DNA from 2 places in the Erwinia sp. 009765445 genome. Region 2 is predicted to be linked to the other one. Evidence: predicted binding sites of a transcription regulator. Region 2 holds the regulator's gene; the other holds the start of a gene.

Region 1 (5,390 bases), on a different contig from region 2:
GGCGGCGTTCTTTATGGGCATGCGCCTGAATCTGGATGGCACCCATCTGGTGGTGAACAATGCCGGAAGCGTTCGCTGGAACTGGATTGCTGTCGGCTGTGCCGTGGTGTTCTTCTTCCAGCTGCTGCGCCCTTTATTCCAGCACGGAATGAAAAAAATGTCTGGGCCGGCGTTTGTTCTGCCGGGGATCGACGGCTCCACACCAAAGCAAAAACTGCTGTTTCTGGTGTTGATTATCGCTGCCGTTGCATGGCCGTTTCTGGTCTCTCGCGGTACGGTCGATATCGCCACGCTGACGCTGATCTACGTGATGCTGGGCCTCGGCCTGAACGTGGTTGTCGGCCTGTCCGGCCTGCTGGTACTGGGTTACGGCGGTTTTTATGCCATCGGCGCTTACACCTTCGCCTTGCTGAACCACTACTATGGCCTGAGCTTCTGGGAATGTCTGCCGCTGGCCGGTCTGGTGGCGGCGATGTTTGGCCTGCTGCTGGGGTTCCCGGTATTGCGCCTGCGCGGTGACTATCTGGCGATTGTGACGCTGGGCTTCGGCGAAATTGTCCGTATCCTGCTGCTCAATAACACGGAAATCACCGGAGGCCCGAACGGCATCAGCCAGATCCCGAAACCGTCGCTGTTTGGCCTGGAGTTTAGCCGCAGCGTTCGCGATGGTGGCTGGGATACCTTCAGTAATTTCTTCGGGCTGAAATATGACCCCAGCGACCGCATTATTTTCCTTTATATGGTCGCGCTGCTGCTGGTGATTGTGACGCTGTTTGTCATCAACCGCCTGCTGCGTATGCCGCTGGGCCGCGCCTGGGAAGCGCTGCGCGAAGATGAAATCGCCTGCCGCTCGCTGGGCCTGAGCCCGACCCGCATCAAACTGACCGCATTCACTATCAGCGCCGCCTTTGCGGGCTTTGCCGGTAGCCTGTTTGCCGCGCGTCAGGGTTTTGTCAGCCCGGAATCCTTTACCTTTGCCGAGTCGGCCTTTGTACTGGCGATTGTGGTGCTGGGCGGGATGGGATCGCAGTTTGCGGTGATCCTCGCTGCCGTGCTGCTGGTGGTTTCCCGCGAACTGATGCGCGACCTTAACGAGTACAGCATGCTGGTACTCGGTGGTCTGATGGTACTGATGATGATCTGGCGGCCACAGGGCCTGCTGCCGATGAAACGCCCGCACCTGAAGCTGAAGAGTGTGGAAAAAGGAGAGCAGCCATGACCCAGCCTTTACTGGCCGTGAATGGCCTGATGATGCGCTTTGGCGGCCTGCTTGCCGTGAACAACGTTGAGCTGGAGCTGCGCCCGCAGGAGATCGTTTCGCTGATCGGGCCGAACGGCGCGGGCAAAACCACGGTGTTTAACTGCCTGACCGGTTTTTATCGTCCGACGGGCGGCAGCATCAAGCTGCGGGATCAGCAGCTGGCCGGTCTGCCGGGGCAGAAGATTGCACGGATGGGCATTGTGCGGACCTTCCAGCACGTTCGCCTGTTCCGTGAAATGACGGTGATTGAAAATCTGCTGGTTGCCCAGCATCAGCACCTGAAAAGCAGCGTGTTTGCCGGACTGCTGAAGACGCCTGCCTTCCGTAAAGCGGAAAGCGAAGCGCTTGATAGTGCCTCCAGCTGGCTGCAGCGTGTTGGACTGCTTGAACTGGCAAACCGTCAGGCGGGGAATCTGGCCTATGGCCAGCAGCGCCGTCTGGAAATTGCCCGCTGCATGGTAACCCGTCCGGAAATCCTGATGCTGGATGAACCGGCGGCGGGGCTGAATCCGAAAGAGACGCACGAGCTGGATGAGCTGATTGCTGAGCTCAGAGGCGAGCATAAAGTCTCGGTACTGTTGATTGAACACGATATGAAACTGGTAATGGGCATTTCTGACCGCATCTATGTGGTTAATCAGGGAACACCGCTGGCCAATGGCACGCCGGAAGAGATCCGCAATAATCCGGATGTTATCCGCGCCTATTTAGGAGAAGCATAATATGAATCCGATGCTTTCCCTGCAAAACGTCAGCGCCCATTACGGCAAAATTCAGGCGCTGCATAACGTCAGCTTGCACATCAATCAGGGCGAAATCGTCACGCTGATTGGCGCTAATGGCGCGGGTAAAACCACTATCCTCGGTACGCTATGTGGCGAGCCGAGGGCGACAGAAGGGACGATCACTTTCGATGGTAAGGCGATCACTGAATGGCAAACCGCGCGCATTATGCGTGAAGCGATTGCGATTGTGCCGGAAGGGCGGCGGGTATTTTCCCGCATGACGGTGGATGAAAACCTGGCGATGGGCGGTTTCTTCGCTGAACGTCAGCAGTATCAGACTCGCATCAAGCGTGTGTATGAGCTGTTTCCGCGCCTTTACGAGCGCCGCATACAGCGAGCCGGAACGATGTCCGGCGGCGAGCAGCAGATGCTGGCGATAGGCCGTGCGCTGATGAGCCAGCCGCGCCTGCTACTGCTGGACGAACCGTCACTGGGTTTGGCACCGATCATCATCCAGCAGATTTTCGACACTATCGAACAACTGCGGCAGGAGGGAATGACGATTTTCCTCGTTGAACAGAATGCCAACCAGGCGCTGAAGCTGGCCGATCGGGGCTACGTGCTGGAAAACGGTCACGTGGTACTGGAGGATACCGGCGCGGCGTTGCTGGCTAATGAGGCGGTGCGTAGCGCTTATCTTGGGGGATAGTTGGCCCCGACAACTAAAGCGCGGGAAATGTCGACCGGTAATCCATCAACCCGCTCCTGGAAAGGGGTGGGTTGAGATGTTCCCGAAGATGCTTTTTGCGCTTTATATACTGCCGATATTGCACGCACACATGCTGGTTTATGGCGTGATCCCTCGTCACCTGTCTGTCACTCCCCTGTCATAAACTCGTTATCTTTCCGTCATTTTCACATGTCATGTTACATCCCGAACAATATTGCGCCATTTGGCGCGAATGACACCGGGCACAGGAAACCGACATGACATCGTTCTCCCGCAAAACCGCACTTTGCGTCGTACTGGGACTGACCTTCAGCAGCCACGCTCTGGCCGCCACTGAAATTCCTTTCTGGCACTCTATGGAGGGAGAGCTGGGCGTTGAAGTCGATTCTCTGGCAAAACGCTTTAACGAATCTCACCCTGATTACAAAATCGTGCCGACTTATAAAGGCAACTACGAACAGAGCCTGGCGGCCGGTATTGCTGCCGTACGCTCCGGTAAAGCGCCAGCGATCCTGCAGGTTTACGAAGTGGGTACAGCGACCATGATGGCCTCTAAAGCTATCGTGCCGGTGTATGACGTGTTCAAAAACTCAGGGATTGCTTTTGATGAATCCCAGTTTGTGCCAACGGTTGCCGGTTACTACAGCGACTCTAATGGCCACCTGATTTCCCAGCCGTTCAACAGCTCCACGCCGGTTCTGTATTACAACAAAGACGCCTTTAAGAAAGCCGGTCTGAACCCGGATGAGCCGCCAAAAACCTGGCAGGATCTGGAGAAAGATGCTGCTGCACTGCGTAAAGCGGGCATGACCTGTGGCTACGCCAGTGGCTGGCAGGGCTGGATCCAGATCGAAAACTTCAGCGCGTGGCACGGTCTGCCAGTGGCGACCAAAAACAACGGCTTCGACGGTACTGATGCCGTTCTGGAATTCAACAAACCAACCCAGGTCCGTCATATCCAGATGCTGGAAGAGATGAACAAGAAGGGTGAGTTCACCTACTTCGGTCGTAAAGATGAGTCTACCGCCAAGTTCTACAACGGCGACTGCGGCATCACCACTGCCTCTTCCGGTTCACTGGCTGACATCCGTCACTACGCCAAATTCAACTACGGCGTGGGCATGATGCCTTACGACTCTACCGTACCGAACGCTCCGCAGAACGCCATTATCGGTGGTGCAAGCCTGTGGGTGATGAAGGGCAAAGACGCAGCAACCTATAAAGGCGTAGCTGAGTTTATGCAGTTCCTGGCCCAGCCGGAAATCGCTGCCGAATGGCACCAGAAAACCGGTTACCTGCCAATCACCACCGCGGCTTACGAGTTGACCCGCAAGCAGGGCTTTTACGATAAAAACCCGGGTGCGGACACCGCCACTCGCCAGATGTTGAATAAGCCACCATTGCCGTTCACCAAAGGCATGCGTCTGGGCAACATGCCGCAGATTCGTACCATTGTTGACGAAGAACTGGAAGGCGTCTGGACCGGATCGAGCACCCCTCAGGCCGCTCTGGATAACGCGGTGACCCGTGGCAACCTGCTGCTGCGTCGCTTCGAGCAGACTGTTAAGCAGTAATAACGACTTGTGGGGCGAAGAAATTCGCCCCTTACAACCTCCCTGGCTGTACAACTGACTGTTTTTGTCGCGGCGGAAGGTATTCCGCCCGCAATACCTTAATTTCAGAGCGACCTTATGTCTTCTTCCCGTCCCGTTTTTCGCTCGCGCTGGCTGCCCTATCTGCTGGTGTTGCCACAGTTGCTGATCACCGTGATCTTCTTCCTCTGGCCTGCCGGAGAAGCGCTGTGGTATTCGGTGCAGAGCATCGATCCCTTTGGTATTTCCAGCACCTTTGTCGGGCTGGACAACTTCAAACGCCTGGCTGGCGATGAATACTACCTTGACTCCTTCTGGACCACGTTGGTGTTCAGCGGTCTGGTGACCGTTATCGGCCTGGTGGTTTCCCTGTTTTTTGCGGCGCTGGCCGATTACGTCCTGCGCCTGAAGCGTTTCTATCAGACGCTGTTTTTACTGCCTTATGCCGTGGCACCCGCGGTGGCAGCGGTCTTGTGGATGTTCCTGTTCAGCCCCGGGCTGGGCCTGATTACCCACTTCCTGGCGCAGATTGGCTACAACTGGAATCATGCGCAGAACAGCGGCCAGGCAATGTTCCTGGTAGTGCTGGCCTCCATCTGGCAGCAGATGAGCTACAACTTCCTGTTCTTTTTTGCCGCGATGCAGTCAATCCCAAAATCGCTGACCGAGGCTGCCGCCATCGATGGAGCCGGTCCGGTACGCCGCTTCTTCCAGCTCTCCCTGCCGCTGATCGCCCCGGTGGGCTTCTTCCTGGTGGTGGTGAATCTGGTCTATGCCTTCTTCGACACCTTCCCGGTGATTGATGCCGCAACGGGCGGCGGACCGGTGCAGTCCACCACCACGCTGATTTACAAAATCTACCGTGAAGGCTTTGCCGGACTGGATCTCTCTTCCTCCTCCGCGCAGTCGGTGGTGCTGATGGTACTGGTGATCATCCTGACGGTGATTCAGTTCCGCTACGTCGAAAAAAGGGTGCGTTACCAATGATTGAGAACCGACGCGGGCTGGATATTTTTAGCCATATCATGCTGGGGCTGGGCATCCTGACGGTGTTGTTCCCGCTCTATATCGCTTTTGTCGCT
Region 2 (5,390 bases):
ACCGTCAAAGAAGTCGAAGTGCCACCAGGCGCGGCGGAACTCACCGTCGGTGACCACTTTCAGGCCGCAGGCGCGTTGATGGGTGACCACATCGCGGATCGCTTCATCTTCAATACGGCGCAGGGCTGGTGCATCAATTTCTCCGGCCTGGAACTGTTCACGGGCCTTTTTAATGGCTGCCGGACGAAGGAAACTGCCGACCACTTCGGCACGGTACTGAGCGGAATCTCTTTGCATATCTGGTCACTCCTGGCCCGCGCATGCGGCGCATAATTTACCTGTGAAATAGTTTCGCCTGGTTATCTTTAGACTTCTGGATGTCTATATGGCTGACAGGCAGAATGTCATGAGAAACTTTCAGCGGCAACCGAGGAAATTTCACTATGCATGAAGAAAATTCATGTTAAGCATGAAAAGAAGCCGTAAAGCCAGCCTACCCGCCGATCATTTTCCGGGCCTGAGCAATCTGCTCGTCGGAAAGCGGCAGATAGCCCGCCTGCTTCACCAGCCCCTGTCCGTGCGCAGAGAGCGCATGCTGCAGGAAGGCTCTGGTCAGCGGCTCCAGCGGCTTGCCGGGCGCTTTGATGACGTAGATATAGAGGGGACGGGCGTATGGATAGAGGCCGCTGCGGATATTCTCCGCGGTGGGTGCAATCCAGTTGTTGCCCTCGCGGGAAACCGGCAGCGTCTTCACCCCGCTCAGGTGAATTCCCATGCTGGCGTAACCAATGCCGTTCAGGGTACCCGCCACCGCCTGCACCACGGCAGCCGAGCCAGGATATTCCCCCACATCATTACGGAAATCCCCGTTGCACAGCGCCTGCTGTTTGAAGAAGCCCCAGGTACCGGAAGCAGAGTTGCGGCCGAACCGTTGAAGAGGACGCTTCGCCCAGCCGGGCTGACCCAGTTGCAGATCTCCCCAACGATTAATCGAAGAAGCCCCGCCACATCGACGGGTGACAGAAAACACCGAATCGAGCTGCTGCGCATTCAGCCCCTGCAGAGGGTTGTCCTGATTGACCACCACCACCAGCGCATCCATGGCAACCGGAACCGCCAGTGGCGGATAGCCATAGCTGTTTTCAAACAGCTGCCGCTCAACGGCCTGCATAGGGCGGCTCATCGCACCAAGCTGTGCCGCCCCGGCTGCCAGTGCCGTCGGCGCAGTAGACGAACCGGCTGCCTGGATCTGCACGTTCACGCCGGGATACTGCTGGTTAAAGCTCTCTCCCCACAGGGTCATAAGATTGCCCAGCGTATCCGACCCGACGCTGGTCAGGTTCCCCGCCAGCATGCCCTCTTGTGCCTGGGCCATCGTGCTGAGCATCAACAATAGCGCGAAAAACAGCTTTTTCATCCTGAACTTCCGATTCGGTCAACGAACCGCATTCTGGGACAATTCGTTGCTGACAATCAACCTCGGCGGCAGTGAAAAGCTGAAACAGGTCTCTTTGCCCGGCAGGCTGGTGATATCCAGCCGCGTGTTGTGATGGCTGAGCGCATGCTTCACGATTGCCAGCCCCAACCCGCTGCCGCCGGTCTGCCGTGAGCGGGCTTTATCCACCCGGTAGAAACGCTCCGTCAGGCGGGGAATATGCTCTGCCGCAATGCCGGGACCGTTATCCTTCACCTTAAACTGCGCTCCCTGCGACGTCTTCAGCCAGCTGATATCAATACGTGTGCCTTCTGGCGTATGGTTTACCGAGTTATACACCAGGTTTGAAATCGCACTGCGCAGCTGCTCATCATTGCCGAATACCCGCAGATTCGGATCGGTATTAAAATGAATTTCATGCCGTCCCTGACTGAGCGTCTCCGCCTCACGCTGCAACAGCCACAACATCATCGGCACGTCGACTTTTTCCTGCAGATCCAGCGCCGGTGCCGCTTCAATGCGGGACAATGTCAGCAGTTGTTTCACCAACCCGTCCATCCTGCGGGTCTGCTCCTGCATGGTGTGCAGCGCCTTATCGCGAAGCGCGCCCTTCATATCCGACTCTTCCATCATCTCCAGATAACCCTGTAGCACCGTTAACGGCGTGCGCAGCTCGTGGCTGACGTTGGCAAAGAAATTGCGGCGCGCCCCTTCCAACTGATGCATCTGCGTCACATCGCGCGCTACCAGCAGCCACTGGCCTTCGCTGTACGGCATCACGCGGAATTCCAAATGGCGATGACTGTTCAGCACCAGGGTCAGCGGGCGGGAGAAATCGCGCTGGCGAAGATAGCGGGTGAACTCCGGATAACGCAGCAGGTTGAGGATGTTCTGGCCGTTATCCTCCGGCCAGCGCAATCCCAGCATCTGCTGTGCCAGGCCGTTACACCAGAAAATCGTCCCCTCTTCCGTAGTCAGCACCACCGCGTCGGGTAACGACTCCGCCCCGCTGCGGAAGCGCTTGATCAGGCTGCCCAGCTCGCGGCGACGCCGACGATTTCGCGCCTGCATCTGATAAAGGCCATAGAAGAGAGGTTCCCAGCTGCCGCGTCCGGCAGGAGGGGTCATGCTGCGGTCAACCCACAGCCAGTGAGATAAACGAAGTAAATTCGCGAAGTGCCAGCCTGATACGGCCAGCACGGAAATCAACAGCAGCCAGGGCAGGTAGCCAACCAGCAGCCCCAGCACCAGGGCGGGCATGCAGGCAAGCACCAGCTCAAACAGCAATCTCTTCCAGGAGAGGCGTTCCAACACGGTTAAGACTCCAGTGCGAACGATCAGTAGCGTGCAGAGAAACGATAACCTGTTCCGCGAACCGTCTGCACCATACGATCGTGCCCGGTGACTTCCAGCGCTTTACGCAAGCGGCGAATATGCACGTCAACGGTACGATCTTCGACGTACACGTTAGTTCCCCATACGTGATTAAGCAACTGTTCGCGGCTGTAAACACGTTCCGGATGAGTCATAAAGAAGTGCAGCAGTTTGTATTCCGTCGGGCCCATTTCCAGCGGCTGAGTCTCGGACATCACGCGATGCGAAGACGGGTCCAGGCTCAGTCCCTGCATCTCAATCATTTCTTCCACAGCCATTGGCGAGATACGGCGCATCACCGCTTTAATTCGGGCCACCAGCTCTTTTGGCGAGAACGGTTTGGTAATGTAATCGTCTGCGCCCACTTCCAGACCACGCACGCGGTCTTCTTCTTCACCACGCGCGGTTAACATCATCACCGGGATATCGCGGGTCATCGCTTCGCGCTTGAGATGTTTAATAAACTGAATGCCTGAGCCACCCGGCAGCATCCAGTCCAGCAGAATCAAATCAGGCCAGGGTTCGATCAGCAGATTGATGGCACTGTCGTAATCTTCAGCTTCAATAGGTTGATAGTCATTTTGCTCCAGAACGAAACACAACATCTCACGGATTGGGGCTTCATCTTCGACCACCAGAATGCGCTTAGCCATTATTGCTCCTGCTACTGTGACGGAATGTCACTGGATTTGCGGCGTCATTATGCGTCAGTTTTATGACAGTTTTATGAAAAAAGCACCGGTAAGAACACCGTTTTATAACACTTTTTTGAAGGTGCAAACGCCTTTCGCGCTGGGGTTTTTGCCGGGGCTGTTTATAATCGTCGGATCAGCTTTCCGCACCGAAGGGATCCCATGCGAGTGATTCATACCGCTGACTGGCATCTGGGCCAGTTTTTCTACACCAAGAGCCGGGCCGCAGAGCACCAGGCCTTTCTGGACTGGCTGCTGGCGCAGGCTGAAACCCATCAGGTGGATGCCATCATTGTGGCAGGCGATATTTTCGATACCGGCTCGCCGCCCAGCTACGCCCGCGAGCTGTACAACCGCTTTGTGGTCAGGCTGCAGCAGACCCAATGCCAGCTGGTGATCCTCGGCGGCAACCATGATTCAGTCGCCACGCTGAACGAATCCCGCGAACTGCTGGCCTGCCTGAATACTCGGGTGATTGCCGCAGCCAGCGATGACCCACGTGAACAGGTTCTGCTGCTCAATACCCGCGACGGCCAGCCTGGTGCCCTGCTCTGTGCTATTCCCTATCTGCGCCCGCGAGATATCACCACCAGTAAGGCGGGTCAGTCAGGTCATGAAAAACAGCAAACCCTGCTGGAAGCGATCACCATCCATTACCAGCAGTGCTGGCAGGAAGCGCAGGCTCAGCGGGAGGCGATGGACCTGCCGCTGCCGATCATTGCCACCGGGCATCTGACCACGATGGGCGTGACCAAAAGTGACGCGGTGCGCGATATCTATATCGGCACGCTGGATGCTTTTCCCGCGCAGGCCTTCCCACCAGCAGATTACATCGCGCTGGGACATATTCACCGTGCACAACGCATCGCCAACACTGAACATATCCGCTACAGCGGTTCGCCGATCCCACTCAGCTTTGACGAGCTGGGTAAGGAGAAAAGCGTCTTTCTGGTCGGGTTCACCGACGGCAAGCTGAGCAGCGTGCAACCGCTGAATATCCCGTTATTCCAGCCAATGCAGATGATTAAAGGCTCGCTGGAGGAGATCGAAAACCAGCTGGCGGAGATCCAACCGCGCGAAGATGGCAAAACGGTGTGGCTGGATATCGAAATTGTCACCGGCGCATGGCTGAACGATCTGCAACGTCGTATTCAGGAGATGACGCTGGAACTGCCTGTGGAAGTTGTGCTGCTGCGCCGCAGCCGTGAACAGCGCGAGCAGGCCATTGACCGTCAAAATAATGAAACGCTGAGTGAGCTGAGCGTGGAGGAAGTCTTCACCCGTCGTCTGGCGATGGAAACCGATGAAGAGCCGGAGCGGCTGGCCCGAGCCACCCTGCTGTTCAACCAGACGCTGGCCGAAATTGATGACGAGGAACAGCTGTGAAGATCCTGACGCTGCGGTTTAAAAACCTCAACTCGCTGAAGGGCGAATGGAAAATTGATTTCACCGCCGAGCCGTTTGCCAGCAACGGCCTGTTCGCCATTACCGGCCCGACCGGCGCGGGTAAGACCACGCTACTGGATGCAATCTGCCTGGCGCTGTATCACGAAACCTCCAGACTGGGAAAACTGTCGCAGTCGCAGAATGACCTGATGACGCGCGACACTTCAGAATGCCTGGCCGAAGTGGAGTTTGAGGTGAAAGGCGTGGCCTGGCGTGCTTTCTGGAGCCAGAACCGGGCGCGTGGCGTGGCGGACGGCAACCTGCAGGCACCGCGAGTGGAGCTGGCCCGCTGCGAAGACAACCAGATCGTTGCCGACAAGGTCAAGGACAAGCTGGAGATGCTGACCGCGCTGACCGGGCTGGATTTTGAACGCTTCACCAAATCGATGATGCTGTCACAGGGGCAGTTTGCGGCCTTCCTGAATGCCGATGCCAACAGCCGCGCCGAGCTGCTGGAAGAACTGACCGGCACGGAGATCTACGGCCGCCTGTCGGCCAGCGTT

The links. The regulator PhoB, encoded in region 2, activates phosphate uptake and scavenging genes when phosphate is short. The targets are predictions, from matches to a motif close to CTGTCATAAAACTGNCNNAT.
Region 1: a site for PhoB is predicted at 2,860-2,879, ahead of ugpB (sn-glycerol-3-phosphate ABC transporter substrate-binding protein UgpB). Genes of this name have one in related genera too.

What each region holds. Positions count from the first base shown of each region.
Region 1 covers NZ_JBYUWC010000008.1:105,801-111,190, forward strand. The annotation lists gene AC3Y5R_RS10590 (high-affinity branched-chain amino acid ABC transporter permease LivM) at 1-1,219, shown strand, start outside; gene livG (high-affinity branched-chain amino acid ABC transporter ATP-binding protein LivG) at 1,216-1,983, shown strand; gene livF (high-affinity branched-chain amino acid ABC transporter ATP-binding protein LivF) at 1,985-2,695, shown strand; gene ugpB (sn-glycerol-3-phosphate ABC transporter substrate-binding protein UgpB) at 2,974-4,290, shown strand; gene ugpA (sn-glycerol-3-phosphate ABC transporter permease UgpA) at 4,408-5,295, shown strand; gene ugpE (sn-glycerol-3-phosphate ABC transporter permease UgpE) at 5,292-5,390, shown strand, end outside.
Region 2 covers NZ_JBYUWC010000015.1:70,385-75,774, forward strand. The annotation lists gene AC3Y5R_RS16910 (cobalamin-independent methionine synthase II family protein) at 1-237, opposite strand, end outside; gene AC3Y5R_RS16915 (PstS family phosphate ABC transporter substrate-binding protein) at 434-1,357, opposite strand; gene phoR (phosphate regulon sensor histidine kinase PhoR) at 1,376-2,689, opposite strand; gene phoB (phosphate response regulator transcription factor PhoB) at 2,713-3,402, opposite strand; gene sbcD (exonuclease subunit SbcD) at 3,604-4,827, shown strand; gene AC3Y5R_RS16935 (AAA family ATPase) at 4,824-5,390, shown strand, end outside.